Regions from separate parts of the Bacillus sp. CZDM1 genome, predicted to be linked through region 2. Evidence: predicted binding sites of a transcription regulator. Region 2 holds the regulator's gene; each other region holds the start of a gene.
What was found. The regulator Rex, encoded in region 2, represses fermentation and respiration genes when NADH is low (regulators of the CRP and FNR family bind a similar motif). The targets are predictions, from matches to a motif close to TTGTGAAATATTTCACAA.
Positions count from the first base shown of each region.

Region 1: a site for Rex is predicted at 1,460-1,477, ahead of ACY3XC_RS27160 (DoxX family membrane protein). Genes of this name have one in related genera too.
Region 3: a site for Rex is predicted at 3,984-4,001, ahead of nirB (nitrite reductase large subunit NirB). Genes of this name have one in related genera too.
Region 4: a site for Rex is predicted at 4,813-4,830, ahead of ACY3XC_RS02875 (L-lactate dehydrogenase). Genes of this name have one in related genera too.

Region 1 is NZ_JBUESO010000022.1:51,800-57,990, reverse strand. Features, by position in the region: gene ACY3XC_RS27170 (TetR/AcrR family transcriptional regulator) at 1-543, opposite strand, end outside; gene ACY3XC_RS27165 (MBL fold metallo-hydrolase) at 546-1,262, opposite strand; gene ACY3XC_RS27160 (DoxX family membrane protein) at 1,560-2,072, shown strand; gene ACY3XC_RS27155 (hypothetical protein) at 2,115-2,345, opposite strand; gene ACY3XC_RS27150 (hypothetical protein) at 2,495-2,941, opposite strand; gene ACY3XC_RS27145 (nucleotidyltransferase domain-containing protein) at 3,012-3,806, shown strand; gene ACY3XC_RS27140 (NCS2 family permease) at 3,958-5,259, shown strand; gene ACY3XC_RS27135 (YfjL-like protein) at 5,715-6,014, shown strand; gene ACY3XC_RS27130 (GGDEF domain-containing protein) at 6,057-6,191, opposite strand, start outside.
Region 2 is NZ_JBUESO010000013.1:4,361-10,551, forward strand. Features, by position in the region: gene ACY3XC_RS23000 (ABC-F family ATP-binding cassette domain-containing protein) at 1-1,697, opposite strand, end outside; gene moaC (cyclic pyranopterin monophosphate synthase MoaC) at 1,885-2,382, shown strand; gene ACY3XC_RS23010 (redox-sensing transcriptional repressor Rex) at 2,415-3,068, shown strand; gene ACY3XC_RS23015 (YhbD family protein) at 3,191-3,814, shown strand; gene ACY3XC_RS23020 (polymer-forming cytoskeletal protein) at 3,826-4,542, shown strand; gene ACY3XC_RS23025 (cytoplasmic protein) at 4,561-5,271, shown strand; gene ACY3XC_RS23030 (YdiK family protein) at 5,318-5,518, opposite strand; gene ACY3XC_RS23035 (lysostaphin resistance A-like protein) at 5,515-6,191, opposite strand, start outside.
Region 3 is NZ_JBUESO010000021.1:21,697-27,887, forward strand. Features, by position in the region: gene cobA (uroporphyrinogen-III C-methyltransferase) at 1-1,079, opposite strand, end outside; gene nirD (nitrite reductase small subunit NirD) at 1,117-1,437, opposite strand; gene nirB (nitrite reductase large subunit NirB) at 1,444-3,858, opposite strand; gene pruA (L-glutamate gamma-semialdehyde dehydrogenase) at 4,208-5,755, opposite strand; gene ACY3XC_RS26675 (CamS family sex pheromone protein) at 5,884-6,191, opposite strand, start outside.
Region 4 is NZ_JBUESO010000001.1:531,454-537,644, forward strand. Features, by position in the region: gene ACY3XC_RS02850 (ROK family glucokinase) at 1-628, opposite strand, end outside; gene ACY3XC_RS02855 (YqgQ family protein) at 638-847, opposite strand; gene ACY3XC_RS02860 (hypothetical protein) at 1,034-1,867, shown strand; gene ACY3XC_RS02865 (rhomboid family intramembrane serine protease) at 1,830-3,401, opposite strand; gene ACY3XC_RS02870 (hypothetical protein) at 3,551-3,757, opposite strand; gene ACY3XC_RS02875 (L-lactate dehydrogenase) at 3,813-4,760, opposite strand; gene ACY3XC_RS02880 (DUF92 domain-containing protein) at 4,863-5,651, opposite strand; gene ACY3XC_RS02885 (5-formyltetrahydrofolate cyclo-ligase) at 5,648-6,191, opposite strand, start outside.

The DNA of each region.
Region 1 (6,191 bases), on a different contig from region 2:
CGCCTTTATAATGATTTCCAAGCTTTCATTTAGATCTAACGCCATTTTAAAACCGCCCCGCTGCTCCAGTGTAGAAAAGCCATGTAAAATGCTTCGGATTCCTCTTACTGCGTGCAAGGCGGTATCTCCTTCTAATCTATAGGCCTGTAAAACCCGAACAGTTAGGTCGACAATCTTTGAGCCTGCATGTTGTACATCTTCATCATCCATATCCGGTGCCATTAAAGTTGCCTCATACATTCCAGGGTGTTTCCGAGTAAACTCAACATAGGCTTTACTAATAGTAAGCACCGCCTCATCTCCAGACACTCCAATAGCAGATTGGGCTAAATCCTCATATAGTTGGTCCAGCCCATAAATTGCCATTTTCTTTCTTAACCCGCCCAGCCCATCAAAATGGTTATATAATGATGGAGGTCGGATTCCTAATTTTTTTGCTAGGTTTGCCAAGGTAACTTCCTGCATCCCAAACTCGTCCGCTAACTCCGCTGCTGCTCCAAGAATCTCTGTTAATTCAAGTCCAACCTTTGGTCTTGGCGACATTTTCATAAACCCCCTTTCAACTTCTGCTCTAGTCGATTAATAGCCTGTTTCATTTCCCCAATCGGATTTTCCAACATTTCACCGTGTCCGACTGCAAGAAGCTTAGGCTGATAGCTCACTAATTTCTTTGCACTAGCTAATGAAGTTTCTTCACTCCATGTACCAAATGCCGGAAACGGAAACCATGTCACGATATCACCCGCTACAGCAATTCCTCCTCTAGTTTGGTAAGCATCCCCTGCTATCAGTGCTTTTGAGCGAGTATCAATGAATGACATTGAACCCGGTGTATGCCCAGGAGTTTCAATTGCTGCCAAGGAACCGATTAAGTCTCCTTCTTTCAATAGTATATTCGCTCTGGTCTTAAGCTTTTTCGGAACCCCGCCCTTAATCGGGGTTTGGTGCTCATGCTCGTCAAGCGATGTGTCACCATGCATTATTCTATTATCTCTGACCGAAATATACACAGGTACATCTGGCAGTGCCTCTTTTATTTTATCAAGCGCCCCGACATGATCCTCATGCGCGTGCGTCAAAATTATTTTTGTAATTGGCTTCCCAATCGCTGCAGCTGCCTTTAATATTCCCTTCATACTATAAGGCAAAGCTGCATCAATTAACGTCAAACCGTCTTCTTCCTCAACTAAATAACAATTGACTGGAAAGACACTTGCCATAAATGATACCTGATACAAAAATCCCTTTTTGAGCATTCTCACAATACCCAGCCCCTTTAACTAATGTCGTTAGTTTTATTTTAACTAATATCATTAGTTTTATCAAGAGCTTTTATAAAAAATTAACTTCCCTTTCTGTATTAGATGGAGGTTTGACAGGGTTTCCGCATTGAAGTTCAGCTTTAAACCGTTTTGAAAGAAATCCTTGTTTACAATTTGTTCAAATCTTTTTTACAGATTTGTGAAATAATGAACAAACTATCCTCATTTCAAGATTCATTTGATATATTAGCAGTGTAGTAAATATATAAAACATATTTAACAAGGAGATGCTTCATAATGTTTATAAACTTTTTAAGAGAAAATAAAATTTCAGCAGCTATTTTAACTATTATTCGTTTATACCTAGGATACGCTTGGTTCACAGCAGGACTAGGAAAATTACAAAGTGGTGCATTTGATGCAACAGGATTCTTAAAAGGAGCAATTGCAAAACCAGTAACAGGTCCAGACGGCAGCATGGTGTACGGTTGGTATGTTAACTTTTTAGAAAGCTTTGCACTACCTAACATTGATGTCTTCAACTTCATTGTTCCTTGGGGAGAAACATTAATTGGTTTGGGACTTATGCTTGGATGTTTAACAACAACAGCGATGTTCTTTGGTCTAGTAATGAACTTCAGCTTCTTCTTAGCAGGAACCGTATCTCATAACCCAACAGATATTTTCTTAGGATTTATCATCTTAACAGCAGGCTATAACGCTGGCCGTATCGGTCTTGACAGCTGGGTGGTTCCATTCATGCGCAAAACTGTTTTCAAAGGTAAAGAAACTGCAAAACAACACGCGTAACAAAAAAGTCGCCTCAATCACAAAATGATTGAGGCGTTTTTATTAATATATATTATCTTCTTCTCCACTTTCAAAACCTACACGATCTTGATACCAATTTGTTATTTGGGTGAGTATAGAAAATACTAGGAAGAAATTCATGGCCCACACGTTAATAAAAGGTGCTAAGCCTCCGAACTCGATTCCATGATAACCCTTTAGTTTCATAACAATCAAGCTTTCAATAAAAATTAGAACAAAACCCAAAACACCCGCAACAGCCATTCTAATCATTTCCGTTCCCTCCATATCTCCCCATTAGGTTTACCCTATTTCTATTATTTCAAAAATATAAATTCGACAATTCTGTGAACACTTATAACTCTATTATAGTGCAAATTTCATGGAAACAACAACACAAAACATTTTGTTTTTATAAAGTATTAATTTTTTATCCAGCGGTATAATGATGTGAAGAATGTTAATGAAGAAGCATAAATGAGGAAGGTATAGAAATTAACAAAAATCGTATTTGTGTATTGATTTAACCATGGAAAGTGATAAATTCGGGATGCTTCATTCGTGGGGGGACCACCTAATTTCTGTATCAACTCGTTAAAATAAGATATTTCTAACACACTTACGGCAAGAAGGACAATAAAAGCACAAACTACAACATTTCGCCAAGTAGTCCTTTTAAAGGCTGCATCCTTAAATTTTAGAAATAATTCATATCCAAATAGACCAAACGTTAGCAGGACAAATGGAAATAAAAGAATGACGGGATTTCCGTTACCAGAAAAGGATTCCGGACTAAAGGAAAATTCCCTCACCATTAAAATGGCAACTAAACATAGCAGAAAGTATACAATTAATTGCCTTGATAACATTTAATCACCCCCTATTAAAAGGTATAAGGTCCTAATGTTTATATATTCAGTAAAAAGAGAGGTATTACAATTGAGAGAACATATCTTAATGGTTCTGGAACAAATTGAAAAAGATTATGATATTAAAATCCTTTATGCCTGTGAATCGGGGAGCAGAGCCTGGGGCTTCCCATCGAAGGAAAGTGATTACGATATCCGGTTTATTTATATTCATAAAAAGGAATGGTATCTCTCAATTGACCAGCGGCGGGATGTGCTTGAGGTGCCCAAACATGATAAGCTTTCTATTCCAGTGGACAAATTACTGGACTTAAATGGCTGGGAACTTACGAAAGCGCTGCGATTATTTCGTAAATCAAATCCGCCTCTCTTGGAATGGCTCCATTCGAATATTGTTTATTACCAGGCTTACTCTGCCATCAATAAAATGAAAGAGCTAGAAAGCCAAATTTTTTCGCCCATTTCTGGAATCCATCATTATTTAAAAATGGCAAAAGGGAATTACCGCGATTATTTAAAATGCGAGGAAATTAAAATAAAAAGGTATTTCAACATATTCAGACCGCTCTTGGCGGCAAAATGGATTGAAAAGCATAATGAAATTCCTCCTAATGGATTTAATCAGCTGATCGGGGATCTCCTTCCAACGGGAGAGATTAGAAAAATCATAGACAACCTTATCAAACAAAAAATGGCTGGTGAAGTTCTTGCCCTTAATCCTGGGACTGAAGTCATTAACCACTTCCTAGAAAATGAGATTAATCATTTGGAGCAATATGTAAAGGAATTATTAGTCGATAAATCCGACCCTACCGAACATTTTAATCAGATATTTCGAATGACACTTGATGAAGTTTGGGGATAAACAAAGAGCGCATTGCTCTTTGTTTATTTTAACCTTACCTTCTGCCCCCGAAGATCCATGTTTTGTTTTATTTAAAGAAAGGTTGAAATTCTGTCTAAAAACGAATATTATATAAAAGTTAATAAATAACGTTCGTATTTTGGAGGATCCTATGTTTAAACTTAAAGAAAACCAAACAAATACAAAAACAGAACTACTCGCAGGAATTACGACCTTCTTTACAATGGTTTATATTGTTGTTGTGAATCCAGTCATTCTTGCAGACGCAGGTGTACCATTCGAACAAGTATTCACAGCAACGATTATCTCTGCAGTTGTTGGGACACTTTGGATGGCATTATTCGCAAATTATCCAATCGCCATTGCACCTGGAATGGGGCTTAACGCATATTTCGCCTATTCAGTCGTTGGCGGCGGGCAAAATATTAACTATGAAACAGCCTTTGCTGCTGTTTTTATTGCTGGTATTATTTTTGTCATCTTGTCTTTAACACCTTTTAGAGAAAAATTAATTGATGCGATTCCAGAAAACCTCAAACACGGGATTACAGCAGGTATTGGTTTATTTATTGCCTTCATTGGTCTGAGACTTACGCAGATTATTACTGCTCATCCTACCAATCTTGTCGGTTTGGGTGATCTTACATCTCCTTCAGCCCTGCTTGCAATCGTCGGACTGGCCATTACATTAATTCTGATGGTGCTGCGAATCAATGGAGCTTTATTTTTTGGAATGATTATTACCGGGCTAATTGCCTTTTTTACGAACCAGCTTTCCTTTGATCAAGGGTTTGTATCACTGCCTTCTCTTCCTGAAGGGTTAATTGTAGGGAACCCTATTACAGCCTTAAGTGATGTCATTCAGAACAGTCTATATGCCGTTGTTTTTTCATTTATTTTAGTAACGATTTTTGACACCACCGGCACAATGATTGGTGTTGCACATCAAGCAGGATTAATGAAAAACGGGAAATTTCCGCGCGCACGTCAGGCCTTACTTTCCGACTCTGTTGCAACATCAATAGGTGCCATGTTTGGAACAAGCCCAACCACAGCATATATTGAATCTTCTTCAGGTGTTGCAGCCGGAGGTCGTACTGGATTAACTTCGCTTACTGTTGCTGCCTTGTTTATCCTTTCAGCATTCTTCGGACCTCTTGTTAGTGCTGTGTCAGGGATTTCTGCGATTACCGCACCTGCTCTTATTATTGTGGGCAGCATGATGATGGGAAGTATAGCGAAAATTAAATGGGACGAATTAGATGAAGCTTTTCCTGCATTCCTTGTGATTCTGAGTATGCCGTTAACCTCGAGCATTGCAACCGGCATTGCACTTGGTTTCATCAGCTATCCGCTTCTTAAGATAGCCAAAGGAAAATGGCGTGAGGTTCACCCGCTTCTCTATGTATTCGCCGTATTGTTCTTTTATCAGCTTGCATTTTTACCGCATTAAAAAAATGGAGTCCAATTATTCTGTTGGGCTCCATTTTTTTCATCTTCACAAATTCCACATAACTTCTCTATAACTTTTACAAATGTTTATCTTATTATAAAGATAACTTATTAAGGACTTAGGTTTTAGGAACCTTATTCTTAAAAACTTCCCATAATCTGATTGGTACTGAGTGTACCAATCTTTTTTTGTCTATTTTTGCTCAAATTCATCTTCACAAATTCCACATAACTTCTCTATAACTTCTACAAATGTTTATCATATTATAAAGATAACTTATTTGAGTCTTAAGGTTTAAGGAACCTTATTCTTAAAACTTCCCATAATTTAGCCTGGTACAAGTGTACCGGGCTCTTTTTTTGCCCTTTTTCTTATTCCAATAACAAAAAGATACCAAAAAGTGTAATTTTACACTATAATGTAAATAAAGTGAGATTAAGGGGTGTATCTTATTTATGAAGGCAAAAGCTATTTTTTTATCAATTATTGTTATTGTGCTGCTCTTGTCTGGTTTCATCTATTTCTTTTTTAATGGAAACCCTGTCACAAAGGAAAATAGCAGAGAGATCGTCTCTGCCTACCTTCAGGAAAGTTATCCTGAAGAGTCCTTTAAGATTACAAACATCGCCTATTATCCCGGTGAAGGAACTTATATCGTCCATGTTATTTCTAAGGATGGAAAGGTAGAAGGAAATATTGATGTTAGGGATGGGAGAATTATTACGGAAGGTTCAGAGTCTCCCTTTGGACAATAAAGTAAATAAAATGGGTTGGTGCCTTAATATGGCACCAACCCTTTATTTGATATAACTAACTTGATTTCTTCCACTGTATTTACACGCGTATAAACCTTTATCAGCCCGATTCAATAAAGAATCAATACTGTCACCTGGTTTAGCATTAGTAACTCCAAAACTTGCTGTAAGGTTTCC
Region 2 (6,191 bases):
TCCTGTTGATAAGTATTTCTTTCTTGTACTTCAATTTGAGTTTGTTTCTTTGTGCTGCTGGCAAGGTCTAAAGCCTTTAGCTCTTCTTCCTCAAGCTTTTTCTCCAAATAATAGTCATAGTCACCGAGATACGCGTGACTTCCGTGTGCGCTAAGCTCTAATACCTTTGTCGCAATTCTGTTAATAAAGTAGCGGTCATGTGATACAAAAATAATCGTACCTGGGTAGTCGACTAATGCATTCTCGAGGACTTCTTTACTGTCTAGATCAAGATGGTTTGTAGGCTCGTCCAATATTAGAACATTTGCTTTCTCAAGCATTAATTTGGCTAGTGCCAGTCTTGCCTTTTCGCCGCCGCTTAATGTAGAAACAATTTTTAATACATCATCACCTGAAAACAGAAAGTTACCTAGGACAGTCCGTATTTCCTTTTCGCTTTTTAACGGCCATTCATCCCATAGCTCATTTAGAACTCGCTTATTGGAGGTCAATTCTGCCTGCTCCTGGTCGTAGTAACCAATTGCCAGATTTGCCCCGTATTGAATCGTACCGGCTAAGGCCGGAAGTTTTTTTATGATTGTTTTTAGTAGAGTAGATTTACCAATTCCATTTGGGCCAACTAAGGCGATACTTTCACCACGATAAGCACGGAAGGAGATGTTCTCCGATACCTTTTTTCCATCATATCCGACTGCCAGGGTATCTACAAATAGAACATCATTCCCAGTTTGTTTCTCTAGTTCAAAAGAGAAGGTGGCAGACTTCTCGTCTCCTAAGGGACGGTCCATTAATTCCATTTTCTCCAACTTTTTACGCCGGCTTTGAGCGCGCTTGGTCGTCGATGCACGCGCTAGGTTACGCTGGATAAAATCCTGAAGATCCGAAACTTCCTGCTGCTGCTTTTCATATACTTTTAAATCACGTTCATAATTTGCCGCTTTTTGATCTAGATAGGAGCTATAGTTTCCGATAAATTTTTGAATTTGTCTCCGTGAAACTTCATAAACCTGTGTGACCACTTTATCCAAAAAGTAGCGGTCATGGGACACGATTAAGATGGCCCCGTCATAGCCTTGTAAGTATTGCTCCAGCCACGTAAGTGTATCGATATCGAGATGGTTTGTAGGCTCATCCAAAATTAATATATCGGGCTTCGTTAAAAGGAGTTTCCCTAATGCTAGACGAGTCTTCTGACCGCCGCTTAAGCTGGATATCATTAATGAGTTATTGCGGAAATTTAAACCGTGGAGGATAGAGCGAATATCTGCTTCGTACTGATAGCCTCCCTGTTCTTTAAATCTCACTTGCAGTTCATCATATTCTTTTAAAATTCGGTCGTAGCGGGCACTATCCTCCATAGCGGCAGGATCCGACATCGAAACCTCTAAATGTCGAAGTGTCTTTTCCATACTTCTAAGTGGTTCGAAAACGGTTAGCATTTCATCCCAAATCGACAAGTTTGATTCTAATCCGGTATTCTGTGCTAAATAACCAATGCTTACTCCCTTTGGCTTAATAATTTCTCCGCCATCATGGGACAGGTGCCCGGCTATAATTTTCAATAATGTCGATTTCCCTGCTCCGTTTCGCCCCACAAGTGCAACGCGGTCCCGCGTTTGTAATTCTAGTTTTATATTCGATAAAATTAGGTCTGCACCATAATATTTTGCTAGTTGATTCACTTGTAATAAAATCATTGTTTTTCACCTCAATCACTAAAATAAGTGTACCTTATTCGAAGAAAGTCGGCAATAAAGTGTCTTGGTGTTGGGGAAAATAAGAGAATATCTCTTAAGAAAAAAATGTAAATATTTTATCATTCGCTCAAGGTTTCACAGACAAATTTCGAAAAATATAGTATGATTTTATGGGAGGATACTGTTTATGTCTGAATTTACTCATTTTAACGAAGAAGGAAGAGCGAAAATGGTGGATGTTAGCGATAAGCCAGAAACGGCCCGTACGGCACTAGCTCATTCCAGTATTACGGTCAGTAAAGAAATTTATGATAAAATAACAAATAACGAAATGAAAAAAGGCGATGTTCTTGCTGTGGCTCAAGTGGCTGCAGTAATGGGAGCAAAGAAGACCTGGGATTTGATCCCGATGTGTCACCCGATTCCTTTAACAGGGGTAAATATATCCTTCTCATGGGAAAAGGAACATGATACCGCATATACATTAAATATTGCCGCTGCTGTCAAAACAAAAGGAAATACAGGTGTTGAAATGGAAGCGTTAACAGCTGCTTCCACATGTGCATTAACGGTTTATGACATGTGTAAAGCAGTAGATAAAGGTATGGTTATAGGAAAAACATATTTGGTTGAAAAAACGGGTGGGAAAAACGGAGATTTCCATAGGACGGAACAAGTTAGATAAATGATCAAACTATTTATAGGGGGTGGGAGAATATGAGTAATGAAACAATGAAAATACCACAAGCGACAGCAAAACGGCTGCCCTTATATTATCGATTTTTAAAGAATCTACATTCTTCCGGTAAACAGAGGGTTTCTTCTGCAGAACTAAGTGAGGCAGTGAAGGTGGATTCGGCAACGATTCGCCGGGATTTTTCTTATTTTGGAGCCTTAGGAAAAAAGGGATATGGCTATAATGTCAATTATTTATTAACGTTCTTTCGGAAAACATTAGATCAAGATGAATTAACGAAAGTAGCGTTAATTGGTGTAGGTAATCTTGGCACAGCCTTTTTAAATTATAATTTTTTAAAAAATAATAATACAAGAATTGAATGTGCCTTTGATGTGGATCCGAATAAGATGGGTACAACGATTCGTGATGTACCAGTGTTTCATATGGATGAGCTGGAGAAGGTTTTAAGCAATGATGATGTTCATGTAGCCATTCTGACTGTACCTGCTCCTGTGGCACAAATGATTACCGATAGACTTGTACATTCCAATATTAAGGCAATCCTGAATTTTACTCCTGCCAGACTGAATGTGCCGCCATCGATTCGCGTGCATCATATTGACTTGGCTGTCGAATTACAATCACTTATTTACTTCCTGAAGCACTACCCAACAGAGGAAACAGAAGAATAAGAGTAAAGACCTTTTCACGTATATAGTGAGAAGGTCTTTTTTTGTCGGATAAAAATATAGATGGAAACTTTACAAACGTAACAGTGTTATGTTACATTCGTTCTATGAAAGGGGTTTTCATTATGAGCGAGGAATTAATTTCGAAGAAGGATTTGTTGGATTTAGCCGGAATATCTTATGGGCAATTATATAGATGGAAACGAAAAGACCTTATACCTGAGGATTGGTTTATTAGAAAATCAACCTTTACAGGTCAAGAAACATTCTTTCCGAAAGTTAAGATCTTAGAACGAATTAATAAAATTCAACTTATGAAAGAAAACCTTTCTTTAGATGAACTAGCTGATATGTTTTCACCGAATATGGCTGATTTGCAGCTGGAGAAAGATGAATTAGTAAAGCGTAACATTGTTTCAAATACAGTGCTTGATTATTATTTAGAAATAGAAAAGGGCGGTCCTGCGTTTAATTTTTCACGAATCCTTGAAGTGTATGTTTTAGAAAAGCTGCTTCAATCAGGTGAAATTAATTTGGATGAAGGAAAAATGCTGTTACAGGTTTTACTAGACAATAAGTCAGTGATTAAGCAAAAGAACGCAGAATTGGTGATCACTCGGAAATTAGGTGTTTCATCTTGTCTATTACTTATTAATACAGAGAACTTCCAATTTGAACGGGGCACAAAAATAGTCACCCAGCTATCGCTAATGGCATGTATGGAAGAAATTAAATCGAAATTATTATAAAGGAGAATCAAATGGAGACGAAAAAAAGGGGAGACTTGCTCATAAATGGCTTTGGATCATCAAATGGCGGATCATTCAATACGGTCAGTATAAATGGTAAAGGCAGTGTTACAGGTGATGTGGAATGCTCGGAACTGGATTTTAATGGTTCAGGTTCAGTAACTGGGAACGTTGTTGTGAATCATGCGCGGATTAATGGACACGGAAAGATTAAAGGCAATATGGAGAGTCAGGTTCTAAGAGTTGATGGGACGGCGGGAGTGATAGGAAACCTGATTGTAAAGGAGCTGAAGGTATCAGGCAAAGTGAATGTCGGAGGGAAAATGAAAGGGGATGAAATAAAGATAAGAGGCAGGTTAACGGTGGGAGAAGATTGTGAAGCAGAAACGTTTAAAGCAGAATCACAATTTAGTATCGGCGGCTTGTTAAATGCTGATTTAGTGGATATCACTATTTTTGCTGATTGCCATGCAAAAGAGATTGGCGGTCAAACCATCCTAATAAAGCAAAAAAACTCACTTTTAGGCTTTTTTAAACCTTTTGTACGTACCCAATTGAAAACGGAATGTATTGAAGGGGATAAAATTGAGATTGAAAACACCAAGGCTGGGATTGTCCGTGGTAAAAATGTAGTAGTTGGAGCTAATTGCGAAATTGATGTGGTTGAATACTCGGGTGAATTTACAATGGATAAAAATTCGATTGTGAAGGACATCAGAAAAATATAGGTGAAGGGTGGAAGAGAAATGGAAAAAGGTCATAACCTAACGATTAATGGATCCGGGAATTACTCCGGGGGCCAATACGACAAAATTAGCATTAGGGGAGATGCCACGCTTGCTTCTGATGTAGAATGTTCTGCTTTCAATATCTTTGGAACGAGTGAAGCTTTGGAAAGTGTGAAAACAAAGTCTGTAAAGGTCTTTGGTGAGGCAGAAGTAAAGGGAAATTTGGAGTCAGAGGAAATGCTGATTATGGGGACTATGACAGTCGGCGGCAGGGCGGATTTGAAGAAAATGAAAATACTCGGAACTCTTGATGTTGGTGATAATTTAACAGGTGATGAAGCCAATATTAAAGGAATGATATCTGTAGGCGGCGACGTTGAATATGAGACCTTTGATTCATCAGGAGGCTTTGAAATTAAAGGTTTGCTTAATGCAGATAAAATAAACATATCGTTACGGTTTGGGCAGAGTTTTGCAGAAGAAATTGGCGGAGGGGTGATTACGGTTAAGAAGAAGAGTAACACCCTCCTGCCATTTGGAAAAGAAACGGGGATGCTTATTGCCAAGGTTATTGAAGGGGATATCGTTTCCTTAGAAAATACAAGAGCAGATATCGTTCGCGGAAAAAGTGTGAAAATCGGAGCAGGCTGCCAAATTGGAACCGTTGAATATTCAACCGAACTGACACAGGATAAAAATTCAACGATAAAAACGAAGACAAAGCTATAGTTAAAAGGTCTTTTCACATTCAGTGAGAAGACCTTTTAACTTACACTTATTTTTTAATTTGTTTTTTATATTTATTGTAAAAGAAAATGATTCTTAAACCAGATCCGAAGTCAAAGGTGGCAAGGATAACGAGCAGATAGCTGAAAAACCCCCAACCGTTTTGTGCGACATCTTCGACTGCAAAATAGGTAAATAAACAACCAAGCACAACATAAATAATTCCGGAAAACATAGGTGAACGTTTCATAGAAAGCCTCCGATAAAGTTTTGAATGGTTTCTGCCTTACGCATGAATTCAGTAATCTCATCTTTATAAACCGACTGCATGACGACCACTAATGTATTCATGGCAACATGGGCAAAAATCGGCACAAGGATATGTTTTGTTTTTACATAGAGAAAGGCAAAAGTGAAACCCATAGCTGAATAAAGCAGAATATGGTGCGGCTCCATATGAGCCAAGGCAAAAATGACCGAGCTAATTAGAGCCGATAAAAAAAAGTTAAAACGTTTATAAAGAGTACCGAAAATAATCTTCCGAAAGACAATCTCCTCTAATATCGGCCCGATAACAGAGCTGACTAAAATGGCTAGAGGAAAGGATTCAATAATATTTAGAATTTGCTGGGTGTTTTCAGATCCCATATCAACCCCAATAAGCTGTTCAATATTGGCAGCGAGGGCTTGGGCAAATAAGGCTAGGAAGACACCCATTACTGCCCAGGCAGCAGAATAGCTAATGGACCTGCCTCTTTCATTCAGCGCAGGTTTCTTCATTTCTGTTCGTAATAGGAAAAGAATCATCACGAGTGCCAGGGTAAAGCTGAAAATTAACCAGTAGGGGACAACCAGTCTTTGATCCATCCCTAAATATCCAAATAGAAACATCAGCCCAGGAATGCCAACCAGGCTCGATAACT
Region 3 (6,191 bases), on a different contig from region 2:
TCCTGTGGCATGTCCTCGATGAGTCTAGCAAGAAAACCACGCTCTCTTAATGCGTTAATAGATTTGCTGGAGCACCCATAGAAATCAGCAGGTATCCTCCGAATATCTATCCCCTTTTCGATAACTGCATTAAAAAATTCTCCGACACTTTCAGGGGATGCGAACAAAATTTTATCGTATTCGGTAATATTACCTAGCTCAACAGGCAATATAGTCTTTTTCCATTTTGGAAACTCGATAACATCTGCGCCCTTTTCCATCAATTCCTTCGCAATGCCACTAACACTTTCACCAGTACGGGCAAGTACTATTTGACGGCCGTACAAGGGCATTTTTTCAAACCAGCTGATTTTTTCACGGAGGGAAATGACTTCACCGACAAGAATAATGGACGGGTTGCTAAACTTAGCCTGTAATACCTTTGCTGCAATATCTGTTAGAGTGCCTTGTAGTGTCTTCTGGCGCCCGAATGTTCCCCACTGAATTAAAATGACTGGCGTGGCAGCTGGTTTGCCATGCGTGATAAGATTTTCACAGATATATGGCAGATTAGCTACGCCCATGTAAAAAGCAATCGTATCAACGCCGCGGACAAGGCCTTCCCAGTCAAGCATCGGCTTGCCATCTACTGATTTATCATGCGCCGTTACGACTGCAAACGATTCTGCATGCTCCCGATGGGTAACAGGAATTCCTGCATAAAGGGGGGCTGCAATCCCCGATGAAATGCCAGGAACAATTTCAAATGGAATTTGATCATGAGCAAGGGCTGCTGCTTCTTCGCCAACTCGTCCAAAAACACCAGGATCTCCGCCCTTTAGTCTGACTACCACTTTACCTTCCAGTGCCTTTTCAACTAAAAGGTCGTTGATATTCTCTTGGCGTAAAATATGGCGGTCAGGTAATTTGCCGCAATAAATCAGCTCGCAATCATCAGGAGCAAACTCCAATAACTTTGGATTGGCAAGCCGGTCATATAAAATAACTTCAGCCTGCTGGATTGCCTCCATTCCTTTTACCGTGATTAAGCGAACATCCCCCGGCCCTGCTCCTACTAGAAATACCTTTCCTGTTTTCATCCTGCAGCCATCCTTCCAAACGCTTTATAAAAAGCTCTTATATTATAATATAAACGTTATCTCCTTCTACTTCCACCTGATAGGTCTTTACCTGGCCTTCATCTGGTGCTTGAACTTTCCCATCCGCTAATGAGATTTTCCAATCATAAACTGGGCAGAAAACAAACTCACCGCTCACTAGACCTTCGTTTATGACACCGCCTTTTGGATGCGGACTTTGGTTTTCAATCGCAAATACCTTACCCTTTGTAACCTTAAATAACGCCACATCATTATCATGTATTTTCACAGAATATCCTGCCCTTACTGGGAGGTCAGAATAACTAGCAACTAGAGTCCGAGTTTTTGTTAAAATCATTTATAATCACTCCCCTGCCTTGACAGTGTGTACGGCATAATATTTATCTTTAATATTTTCACTTTCGATTGCTTCATTCCAAGGCTCAATGTACTTTTTCAATGTTTGATCAATACGCTCATTTAATGCTTTTCTCGTTTCTTCGTTAGCAAGGACCTCTTTGACATGCTCTAGGCCAATACGTTCTACCCACTTAGAAGTACGCTCCAAGTAATTCGCTGTTTCTCGGTAATATTGAAGGTAGGCACCGGTCAATTCCATGACCTCCGCTTCTGTTTTTACCGTAGCTAACAGGTCACCCGCACGAAGATCGACACCGCCGTTACCAGCCACATAAATTTCCCAGCCTCCATCAATTCCAACAAAGCCAATGTCTTTAATTCCAGCCTCTGAGCAGTTTCTTGGACAGGCAGACACACCCATTTTTACTTTATGCGGGGTATCAAGACGTTCAAATTTCTTCTCGAGCTCAATCCCAAGTGCCATTGAATCCTGTGTGCCATAGCGGCAGAATTGAGCTCCCACGCAGGTTTTAACCGTACGCAGTGTTTTCCCATAGGCATAACCTGATGGCATATCAAGCTCTTCCCACATGCTTGGCAGGTCTTCTTTTTTCACTCCGAACAAACCAATCCGCTGCCCTCCGGTTAATTTCACCAATGGTACCTCATACTTTTCAGCAACCTCAGCAATTTTTTTCAAATCAGCCGCACTTGTCACACCACCATACATTCTTGGAACGACTGAGTAGGTGCCATCCTTCTGAATATTCGCATGCATTTTCTCATTTACTAGACGTGAGTCACGATCATCCTTGTATTCGTCCATATGAATCATTCCTAGGTAGTAGTTGATAGCAGGACGGCATTTCGTACATCCTTCTTCGTTATTCCATTCTAGAACGTTCATAACTTCTTTAACACTTGTTAAGCCTTTTTCTTTAATTTCAGCAATCAATTCTTCACGACTGATGGTTGTACAACCACAAATGCTTGTTTTTTGCGCCGCAGCTGCATCGAATTGGTCACCAAGTGTATAGGCTAAAATGTCATTCACCATCGGTTTACAGCGTCCGCAAGAACGTCCGGCATTGGTACAATGACTTACTTGATCGAGAGTAGTCAGACCCTGCGTTTTGATTGCTTCAACGATTGCACCTTTCGTAACACCGTTACATCCGCATACCAATTCATCATTTGGCATCGAAGCAATGTCGCCGCTTCCGACTTCGGCTGAACATTGTGATTCAAAAATGGACACCCCAGTGATATCCTCTTTTTTGGTCAGCATTCGGAACAATCTTGTACTATCTTTTGTATCACCATATAGTACAATCCCAACAATTCTGTTATTGCGGACTAATACCCGTTTATAGATGCCTTCGTATTCGTTGTAGACCATAATGGATTTAGTGGTACCATCTTCAAAAATTTCACCTGCAGAGTAAAGGTCCACCCCAGCCACTTTAAGTTGAATTCCAGTTACTGAGCCTTCATATGGTGCTGCATCTTTCCCACAGATTCTTTCCGCCAGAATTTTACCTTGCTCGTATAATGGCGCAACCAAGCCGTAGACAATTTCCCTATGCTCAGCACATTCCCCAACAGCATACACATTCGGTGCACTTGTTTCCATAAAGTCATTAACAACAATTCCACGATTTACATAAATTCCGCTGTCTTTCGCTACACTGGTATTCGACTTTATTCCGATTGCCATTACTACAAGGTCCGCTCTCGCAAATGTCCCATCTTTAAAACGCAGACCAGCAACGCGCTCATCTCCGATAATTTCAACCGTTTCTTTTTCCATCAAAAATTTCATACCCTGTGATTCAAGCTCAGCTTTTAGTAACGAGGAAGCAATTGGATCCAATTGACGCTCCATTAAACTTGGCATAAGGTGTACAACATCGACCTTCATCCCAAGGTTCAGTAATCCTCTTGCTGCTTCAAGTCCAAGAAGCCCGCCGCCGATTACCACTGCCTTTTTATAGTGATTCGCTGAATTGATCATCATTTCACAATCTTTTTTATCACGAAACCCGGTCACACCTAATTTTTCCGCACCCGGAATTGGCAGGATAAAAGAATTGGAACCTGTGGCAATAATGAGTTCATCATACACTACTTCACGGCCTTGGTCGGATAGTACAAGCTTTTTTTGTGTATCAATCTTGGTTACTGCTTCACCAGTAAATAACTGAATATTATTTTCTTTATACCAGTCTAATGAATTTATTATGATATCTTCAAAGCTCGTATCTCCTTGAAGGATATTTGATAATTTTATGCGATTATAGTTTGGGTGTGGCTCTTGTCCAAAAATAGTAATTTCAAATTGCTCTGGTGAAAGTTTAAGAATTTCCTCTATAGTTCTAACTCCCGCCATCCCGTTTCCGATCATCACTAGTTTTTTCATATTGGATTCGCTCCTTTATAGTGGTTTATCTATGAATTTACGTTAATGATGTTTTTCTCTATAAAAACATTGTAAATGTTGAGGGGGCTGATTGATTGTGACGTACTTCACAATTCACTGTTAGTTTGTGAATCATTTCACATTATTGTCAAATATAAATTCGAAATTGTAGGAGAAAAAAAGTTTTGGACTATTTTCAGAGGGTTATGGACTTTTTCCAGAGGGTATGGACTTTTTTTTAATAGTTTTGGACTATTTTCAAGGGGTTATGGACTATTAGACATTATTTACCATAAATCCACGAATGAAAAAGCCCAACTCATATGAATTGGGCTTTAAAAATTGGGTATTAATACATCTCAGATGTTGTTTTAGCTTGCATATGAAGCAACAAGTAGTCAGGTCCGCCTGCTTTGGAGTCCGTTCCAGACATGTTGAAGCCGCCGAATGGCTGATAACCAACAATCGCACCTGTACATGAACGGTTGAAGTATAAGTTACCAACATGGAAGTCTTCACGAGCCTGCTCAAGGTGTTCACGATTCGTGGTGATTACTGCACCAGTTAAACCGTACTCAGTATTGTTCGCAATTTCAATTGCTTCCGTGAAATCCTTTGCTTTCGTGAAACCAACCACTGGACCAAAGATTTCTTCCTGCATGATTCGTGCATCTGGAGCTAGGTCTGCAACCACTGTTGGTTGAATGAAGTAGCCTTTTGAATTATCTCCTTCGCCGCCAGTCAATACCTTACCTTCTTGCTTGCCGATTTCTACATATTCCATGATTTTCTTAAATGCATTATTGTCGTTAACAGGACCCATGAATGTTCCTTGCTCAGTTGGGTCACCTACTGTTAATTCCTTCGTTAATTCAACCACACGATTCAATACGGTATCATAAACATCCTCAACGATAACCGCACGAGAGCATGCTGAACATTTTTGGCCTGAGAAACCAAATGCTCCTGCAACGATTGATTGTGCAGCAAGCTCAAGGTCTGCCTCTGAGTCAACTACAATCGTATCTTTACCGCCCATTTCAGCGATCAGACGCTTCATCCAAACTTGACCTGGGTTTACTTTAGAAGAACGTTGGAAAATACGAAGTCCAACATCACGTGAACCGGTGAAACTGATGAAACGAGTATCTTTATGGTCTACTAAGTAGTCCCCAACTTCTGCACCGCTTCCTGGTACAAAGTTTAATACGCCTTTAGGAAGACCTGCCTCTTCCATTACTTCAACGAATTTTGCTGCCACAACAGGAGTCGTAGAAGCCGGTTTCAAAAGAACCGTGTTACCAGCAACGATCGCTGCGACTGTTGTACCAGCCATAATTGCTAATGGGAAATTCCAAGGTGAAATAATAATACCAACGCCTAGCGGAATGTAGTTATAACGGTTAAATTCGTTTGGACGGCTATTTACTGGAACACCATCTTTAAGTGCCAGCATTTGGCGGCCATAATATTCAAGGAAGTCAATTGCTTCCGCTGTATCTGCATCCGCTTCTCTCCATGGTTTACCTGCTTCTTTTGTTAAAAGGGCAGAGAACTCATGCTTACGGCGGCGAATAATGGTCGCAGCTTTGAATAATACATCCGCACGTACTTCAGCTTTCACCTTTTTCCATGATTTGAATGCTTCAACCGCTGCCTGCATAGCCTGTTCCGCAAGATCCCTGCTAGCTTTGGATACACTGCCAATTACTTCTTTGTGATTAGATGGATTATAAGAGACGATTTTATCTTCAGTTGTTATTCTTTCCCCACCGATTACAAGTGGGTAGTCCTTGCCTAAGTAACTTTCAACTGTCTTTAAACCGTTTAAATAGTTTTGACGGTTTTCTTCATTGTTAAAATCTGTGAATGGTTCATGCTTATAAGGTTGTACCATGTCTAAAACCTCCTATGTAGTAAAAACATTACATCCTTGTACATTCTAACATGTTTCTTTTATAGCTATCAATGGGCAGACCCAGGAGGAATATTTTGGTAAAAAACCCGACCAAGAAGTCAGTCAGGCTAGTAAATATGCACAAATGGTTCCGCTTCGTTTGCCTTGCGGACAATTAATGCTTCTGGTCCGTCAACCGAAGTAACACTTACCGAAACGGATATATAATCTGGAAAATGCTCGAGGACAAGACCGGTTACATATTGAGTAAACCCAATGGCCTCGGATTTCCCGTAGAACTGAATCGGAATCGTAATATCCAAATCAGTAAATTGATCTCCAATATAAAAGGCACGGCCAATGACCCCGTTAAAGTTTGGAAAATATTCCTCAACATCCTGCTTAAAGTTTAAAAAGGCTGTTACATCATCGCGGT
Region 4 (6,191 bases), on a different contig from region 2:
CCTTTGCATCAGCTTTTGATAGTTCATTCTTTGCCAAACGAACAATCCCCGTTGCGGAAGCAATTGTTTCAAGACAGCCAGACTTTCCACAGTTACAAGGCGCTCCTCCAAAAGGGATAGACGTAATATGACCAATCTCCCCAGCCGCACCGTTAATACCTCGTACGGTATCTCCGTTAGCAATTACGCCGCCGCCTACACCCGTTCCAAGTGTTACACACACTAGATCTCGGGCACCCTTACCGGCACCATTCCACATTTCCCCTAATGCTGCACAATTAGCATCATTTTCAATAACCACTGGCAAATCTGTTAGTGAATGCAAACTTTCTTGTAAAGGAAAGTTATCCTTCCAACCTAGATTAACAACATTCAGAACAACACCAGTTTCATAATCTATAGGTCCAGGTGCACCCATACCAATTCCAATTAATTTGGACTTTTGTTCATTAAGGTCTGCTAATTTTTGATTGATTGCATTTGCAATATTCCTAGTAATATTTTGACCTTCATTTGCGTTATCAGTTGGAATTTCCCACTTTTGAAGGATTTCTCCATTCAAGTTAATAAAAGCTATTTTTGTAGTAGTTCCACCCAGGTCAACACCAACAATCCATTGTTCCGACACCATAATCACCTATCTTTTTTCTTCTTTTTCTTTTAAAAATCTAATTTCATGTCTTAAAATTAACAGTGCAGTTGAGTATTCTTTCGGTTCAATTAACTGAGCTTGATACAAATCTTTTAATTCTGACTCCATTAATTCAAGGTCAGCGATTCGATCACCAATATAAATAATTGTTCCATATTGTTTTAAAAATTGTTGAATATCATAGATTGACTTCATTATTTAGCCCTCTTACATAAGGAATGAGAAACATTACATGTAAAGTATACCTTAAGCCCCTACCACGCTCAAGCTGTTCTTGCTAAGAATGAAACAAGAATATGGCATGTCCAGCCAATTGTTCCCATATAACATAAATATACCTGCTATTAATCTCTCAATAGGAAAAAGGAAGGATGGGATTAGATGAAAAAAGCCTATTTAGTGCTAGGCGTATTTATCACTGTTATTCTAGCTTTTACGATACATCATTATAAAAATCCGAAAGTACAGGAGAGTATCACCTACTTCCCGATTGATCCAAAGGTAAGCTTTAAAACTGCACAAACCACGCTTACAGTGATGAATAAACCAACAAATACAATTTTATGGAAAGAACATTCCACTTTGGATCGGAAGGCATACTTAAGGCAGGATGCTGCCTTGCTATATGCCAACGGACGTCTTATCGATGAACTTTGGAACTGGAAGCAGAATACTGCATTAATTGAGCAAGAAAAAAGAATAACCATGGATAAAAATGTTTTCTTACAAGCCATTACCTTTCACCATGCAGAGCTCCATGAAAATGAAAACCAAATTTTCAGTTCCCAAGCAATGTCCTCGGATCAAACTTTCTTCCTAACAGCTATTGCCGATGAGTCTAATGTGAAGAAACAGTTGGAACAAAAGGTAGAAAGAATGCTGCAGCTCAGCTGGAACAAAGGTTTGCGTCATTTTTCTATTAATTTGAGCAACTATCAAGCTTTTCCCCTCAGCGAATTTAATGAAATGGCCAAGGATACATTACCGGGTTTTACAAAATCAGAAACCGCCGCAATTGTAGGAAACCTATGGGAGGGCTTGTATAAAAATTATATCCTTGGAATAAAAAAAGCAGAGGGTGCCATTGAAAATCCCAAAGGCAGTACCCTTCCACTTATTTTAATTGCAACCGACAAAACACATTTATTAGTATTAACAGAGTCCGCTTTAGGTGAGCCTATTCTCCTCCGTCAGATGATGGCAGTAAACGATTAAGTTCCTGAACCAAGTCAGAATATTCCTGTTGGCTTGGTTTTAATTCTGCCGCCTTTTCAGCATTTTTTTTCGCCTTATTTAGGTCATTTTCTTCTAAATGGAGTAAGGCTAAATTATAGTAGGCTTCGGGTAAACCAGGGTCTAATTGTATCACTTTGAGCAGATGAGATTTAGCATCATCGAGTTTGTTCATCTTAATTTCTACAAAAGATAAAGCAAAATATACTTCTAGAGATTGTTTTCGAGAGTCCTCCACGTATTTCGTTAATACGTCATATGCTTGTTCATAGTTCTCTTGTTTAATATATTCTTGCGCTAACATCATAGTAGAACTTTCATTCCCGCTTGTAGCAGAATGTTGAAAACCATATACTAAGGAGCCATATATAATAGAGGCAGATAGTAACAAAAATAGTGTTTGTAAGAATGGCTTTTTCTTCTTAGGAAAATGGAGGATTCCTGCTGCAAGGAAACCTCCAGCCAAACCTCCTAAATGACCGGCATTATCTACGATGGAAACGGTAAATCCAAAAATTAAATTAAAGGCCAGTACTGTAATGACACTAGGGCCCATTGTCCGAAAAAAAAGTTTTGGATAAATGAGGGCAAAATAAAGCAATGCCCCAAAACATCCAAAGATTGCTCCACTTGCACCGGCTGAAATATTCGGGCTAAAAATAAAACTGGCTATAACCCCTGATATCCCGGCAAAAAGATAGATCAATAAAAATCGGGTATTACCAAAGATTTTTTCGACAGCCGGTCCTAAAAAGTATAAAGCCAAGGTATTCATTGCTAAATGTAAAAAGCCGATGTGAAGGAAGATCGGCGTTATGAATCTCCACCATTCTCCCTCGTAGATATAAGGATTAAATTTGGCACCAAATTTAATCAGAGTAGAGGTATTCGTGCTTCCCCCTTGAAGCTCTAACAATAAGAAAAGTGCAACCTGGATAATCATAAAAAGATATGTAAAAAATGGTTTACCATTCGAAAATATTTCTTTTTCTTTTTTAGACCTTTGGAGAGCAGAATCCAATGCTGCTTTCTTTTGAGCCATAACGTCTTGGTCTAAATACTCATCGTTTATCGGGAAGGAGATTTCTCTTTCCAGTCTTTCTGATAATGCTTTAAATCCTGATTCGTATTGACTGCCCGCTAATAATACAGAATTTACGCTTGTTTTATTTCCCTGTGGATAGATAAATGAACTTTGCAGACGATGCTCATAGTCATCAACCGGAGGGAATTGACTAATATAGATATTCACAACCGAAAGCTCACCACGCCCGATTTGTTTCCGTATCTGTTCGCCATTTGAGGCTGTAAATTCTATATCTCTTTGCAAAGAGCTGCTCCAGTCTAAATCAATCCGTACCAATCGAATTATTGGCGCCTTTTTATTTTCGAGTTTTTCCAGCCATAATTCTTTCTGATTCTCAAATAATTGAATAATTCGGTAGCCTTGCTCCGAAATAAAGTAATGTGCCAATCTCCAAAAGACATAATCCTCTCTATAATTCAATACTCCCACTACTTTCTATTAGGACAACCTTGTCATAATTATTTTTTTATTCATCTTTCACTTGTTTATTACATTATAAACGATAAACGAGCCTTAAGATGGCTAAACAAGAGGATAAGGTGGGCATTTTTTTAAACAAAAAAAACCATCTGTGGTTTTCACCAATCAGATGGTCTTTCGGCAGGTCCGCCAAAAACAGTCTGCATCATTTTATTTTTCACACCTGGGAAGCTCATGAACGAACCTACAGCGATTCGACGCATCCAGCCCGATCTTAGTAAAAGGTTAATAATCCGATATCTGAAGCGGAATGCAAAATAGCCAATGGATCCAATCATAAATATGGATGTCAGCATACGAGACATATCATCCCTCCTACCGATATTATGTGAATAGGAGTTTGTTTTTATCCACTTTATATCAGTACTTACTTAACACTGGATCCATTGTTTGTTTTAGAACGTTTACAGAGTTTGTGAATTTTTCTTTTTCTTTTTTATTCAAATCAAGCTCTACAACTTCTCTAATTCCACTGCGGTTTACTACTGCAGGTACACCAATATAGACGTCTTTATGACCATATTCTCCATCTAAATAGGCTGAGACAGTTAATACTGAATTCTCGTCTCGTAATATCGCTTTTGTCAGGCGAACAAGCCCCATAGCGATCCCATAATATGTGGCACCTTTTCGCTCAATAATATGATAAGCAGCATCTCGAACATTAATAAATATATTATCTAGGTCCTCTTGGTTCGTTTCATGTTTACTTGTCCATTCTGAAATCTTCATCCCAGCAATATCGGCATGGCTCCATACAGGAAGTTCAGTGTCTCCATGCTCGCCAATGATGTAGGCGTGAACGTTACGTGTATCAACATCATAATACTGACCCAATAAAAAGCGGAACCTTGCTGTATCTAAGATAGTTCCTGAACCAATTACACGTTCCTTTGGAAGACCAGAAAATTTCCAGACAGCATATGTTAATATATCAACTGGGTTCGTTGCAACTAAGAAAATACCATCAAAACCACTAGCCATTATTTGTTCAACAATACCTTTAAAAATGTTGGTGTTCTTCTCTACAAGGTCCAAGCGTGTTTCACCTGGTTTTTGGTTAGCCCCAGCTGTGATCACGACTAGGTCGGCTTGATCGCAATCCGCATAGGTTCCGTACCAAATTTTGGTACGTGAAGGAGCAAAAGGCAGACCATGATTTAAATCCATCGCATCCCCTTCAGCTTTTGCTTCGTTTAAATCAACTAATACTAGTTCTTCTGTTATTCCTTGATTTAATAATGCAAAGGCATAGCTGGAGCCAACAAAACCTGTTCCAACAAGGACAACTCTATTCACTTTAACCATGAAATTTCCTCCTTTTGGGGAATAATGGGTATATTATTTTACATAAACTAAATTGTACAATAATTCACAACTTTTTTCAGTATCAATCCAGCTTTATATCTATTATGTAATAAAATAAATGAAGATCATTGCTAATAGTGCAGCAATAAATCCAGATAAGAAATTCACCATATCATTATCCACTAAATGATAGCCTTTTATTCTTCTAGCTGATGTTTGGCAATGGACCTTTTTCTCCGTTTCGATCCCGCATTCATTACAAATATAGACCTGCTGATAATACGCTCCAAATAAAGTATCAATGACATTACCCAAAAAACCGAAGAAGAAAATGATAAAAAAGTGGAATATACCCAAATGAAAAAGCCATGCACCTGCAAAAGCTATTAACATGGATCCGAATAGTGCAGCTGCAGTACCCAACAAACTGATTGCTCCAGAGGTTCCTTTTTCTATTGCCTTAAAAGTCCGTATATATATAGGTTTTCTTTTACTTAACGTGCCAATTTCTGAAGCCCACGTATCCGAGTTTGAACTAGCAAGGCAGATAATAAAACCCATCAGCCAAATCGTATCCTGTTGAAAAAAATAAATGATGCTTAACAATGCAGCAGAACCACCATTCGCTAAAACCTGACGCCAATCTCTGGTTGCTCCCTTTGCTAACTTTTCTTCAATTTCTTTTTTTGCTGAGCTTTTATATTTCGACCAAAAGCTGGATGTTGCAAAAAATAATCCAAGAAGGAAAAGACCCTTTAAACCGAACCCGAAATTGACAGCGACTCCTACCGCTACTGCTGCAATAGCCCCATCACTACTTAAGGATCGTTCCCGATAACCAGCAAAACCACCTATTATAATAATTGAGATAATGATTAGATTTTGGATCATTTTATAGTTATTACCTCATCATTAGTGATAAGTTTCGAGACTGGAATATCATGTTTTTCAATAGGAAATTGTGGAATAACCTGAAAGTGAAAGGCAAGAGAGATTGTTTTCCCCTTAAAATTGGGTAGATAGCGATCGTAGTATCCACCGCCAAAGCCCAACCGGTATCCTTCTCTTGTATAAACCAAACCAGGTACAATTAACAGATTGATATCATCAGCCTTTACCTCCATCGTCTGCTCTTTTATGGGTTCAAGTAAACCATAAAAAACAGATTCAAGCTGCGAAAATTGGGTTATTTTATGAAAGGATAAAACCTTTTCCTTTGGGTGACACTTCGGAGCGACAACCACTTTTCCTGATTCCCACGCTCTTCTAATAATTTGATATGTATCGACTTCCGGCTCCTTCGAGATGGTAATCCCAATAACTTTAGCTTGTTTCCAGTCATCTTCATTATATAGGTTCCTAGCTATTTTATAGGAGTAATCTTCATAATTAGGTTTAGTAAGTTCAGAAAGTTTCTCTTTCATTTCTTTA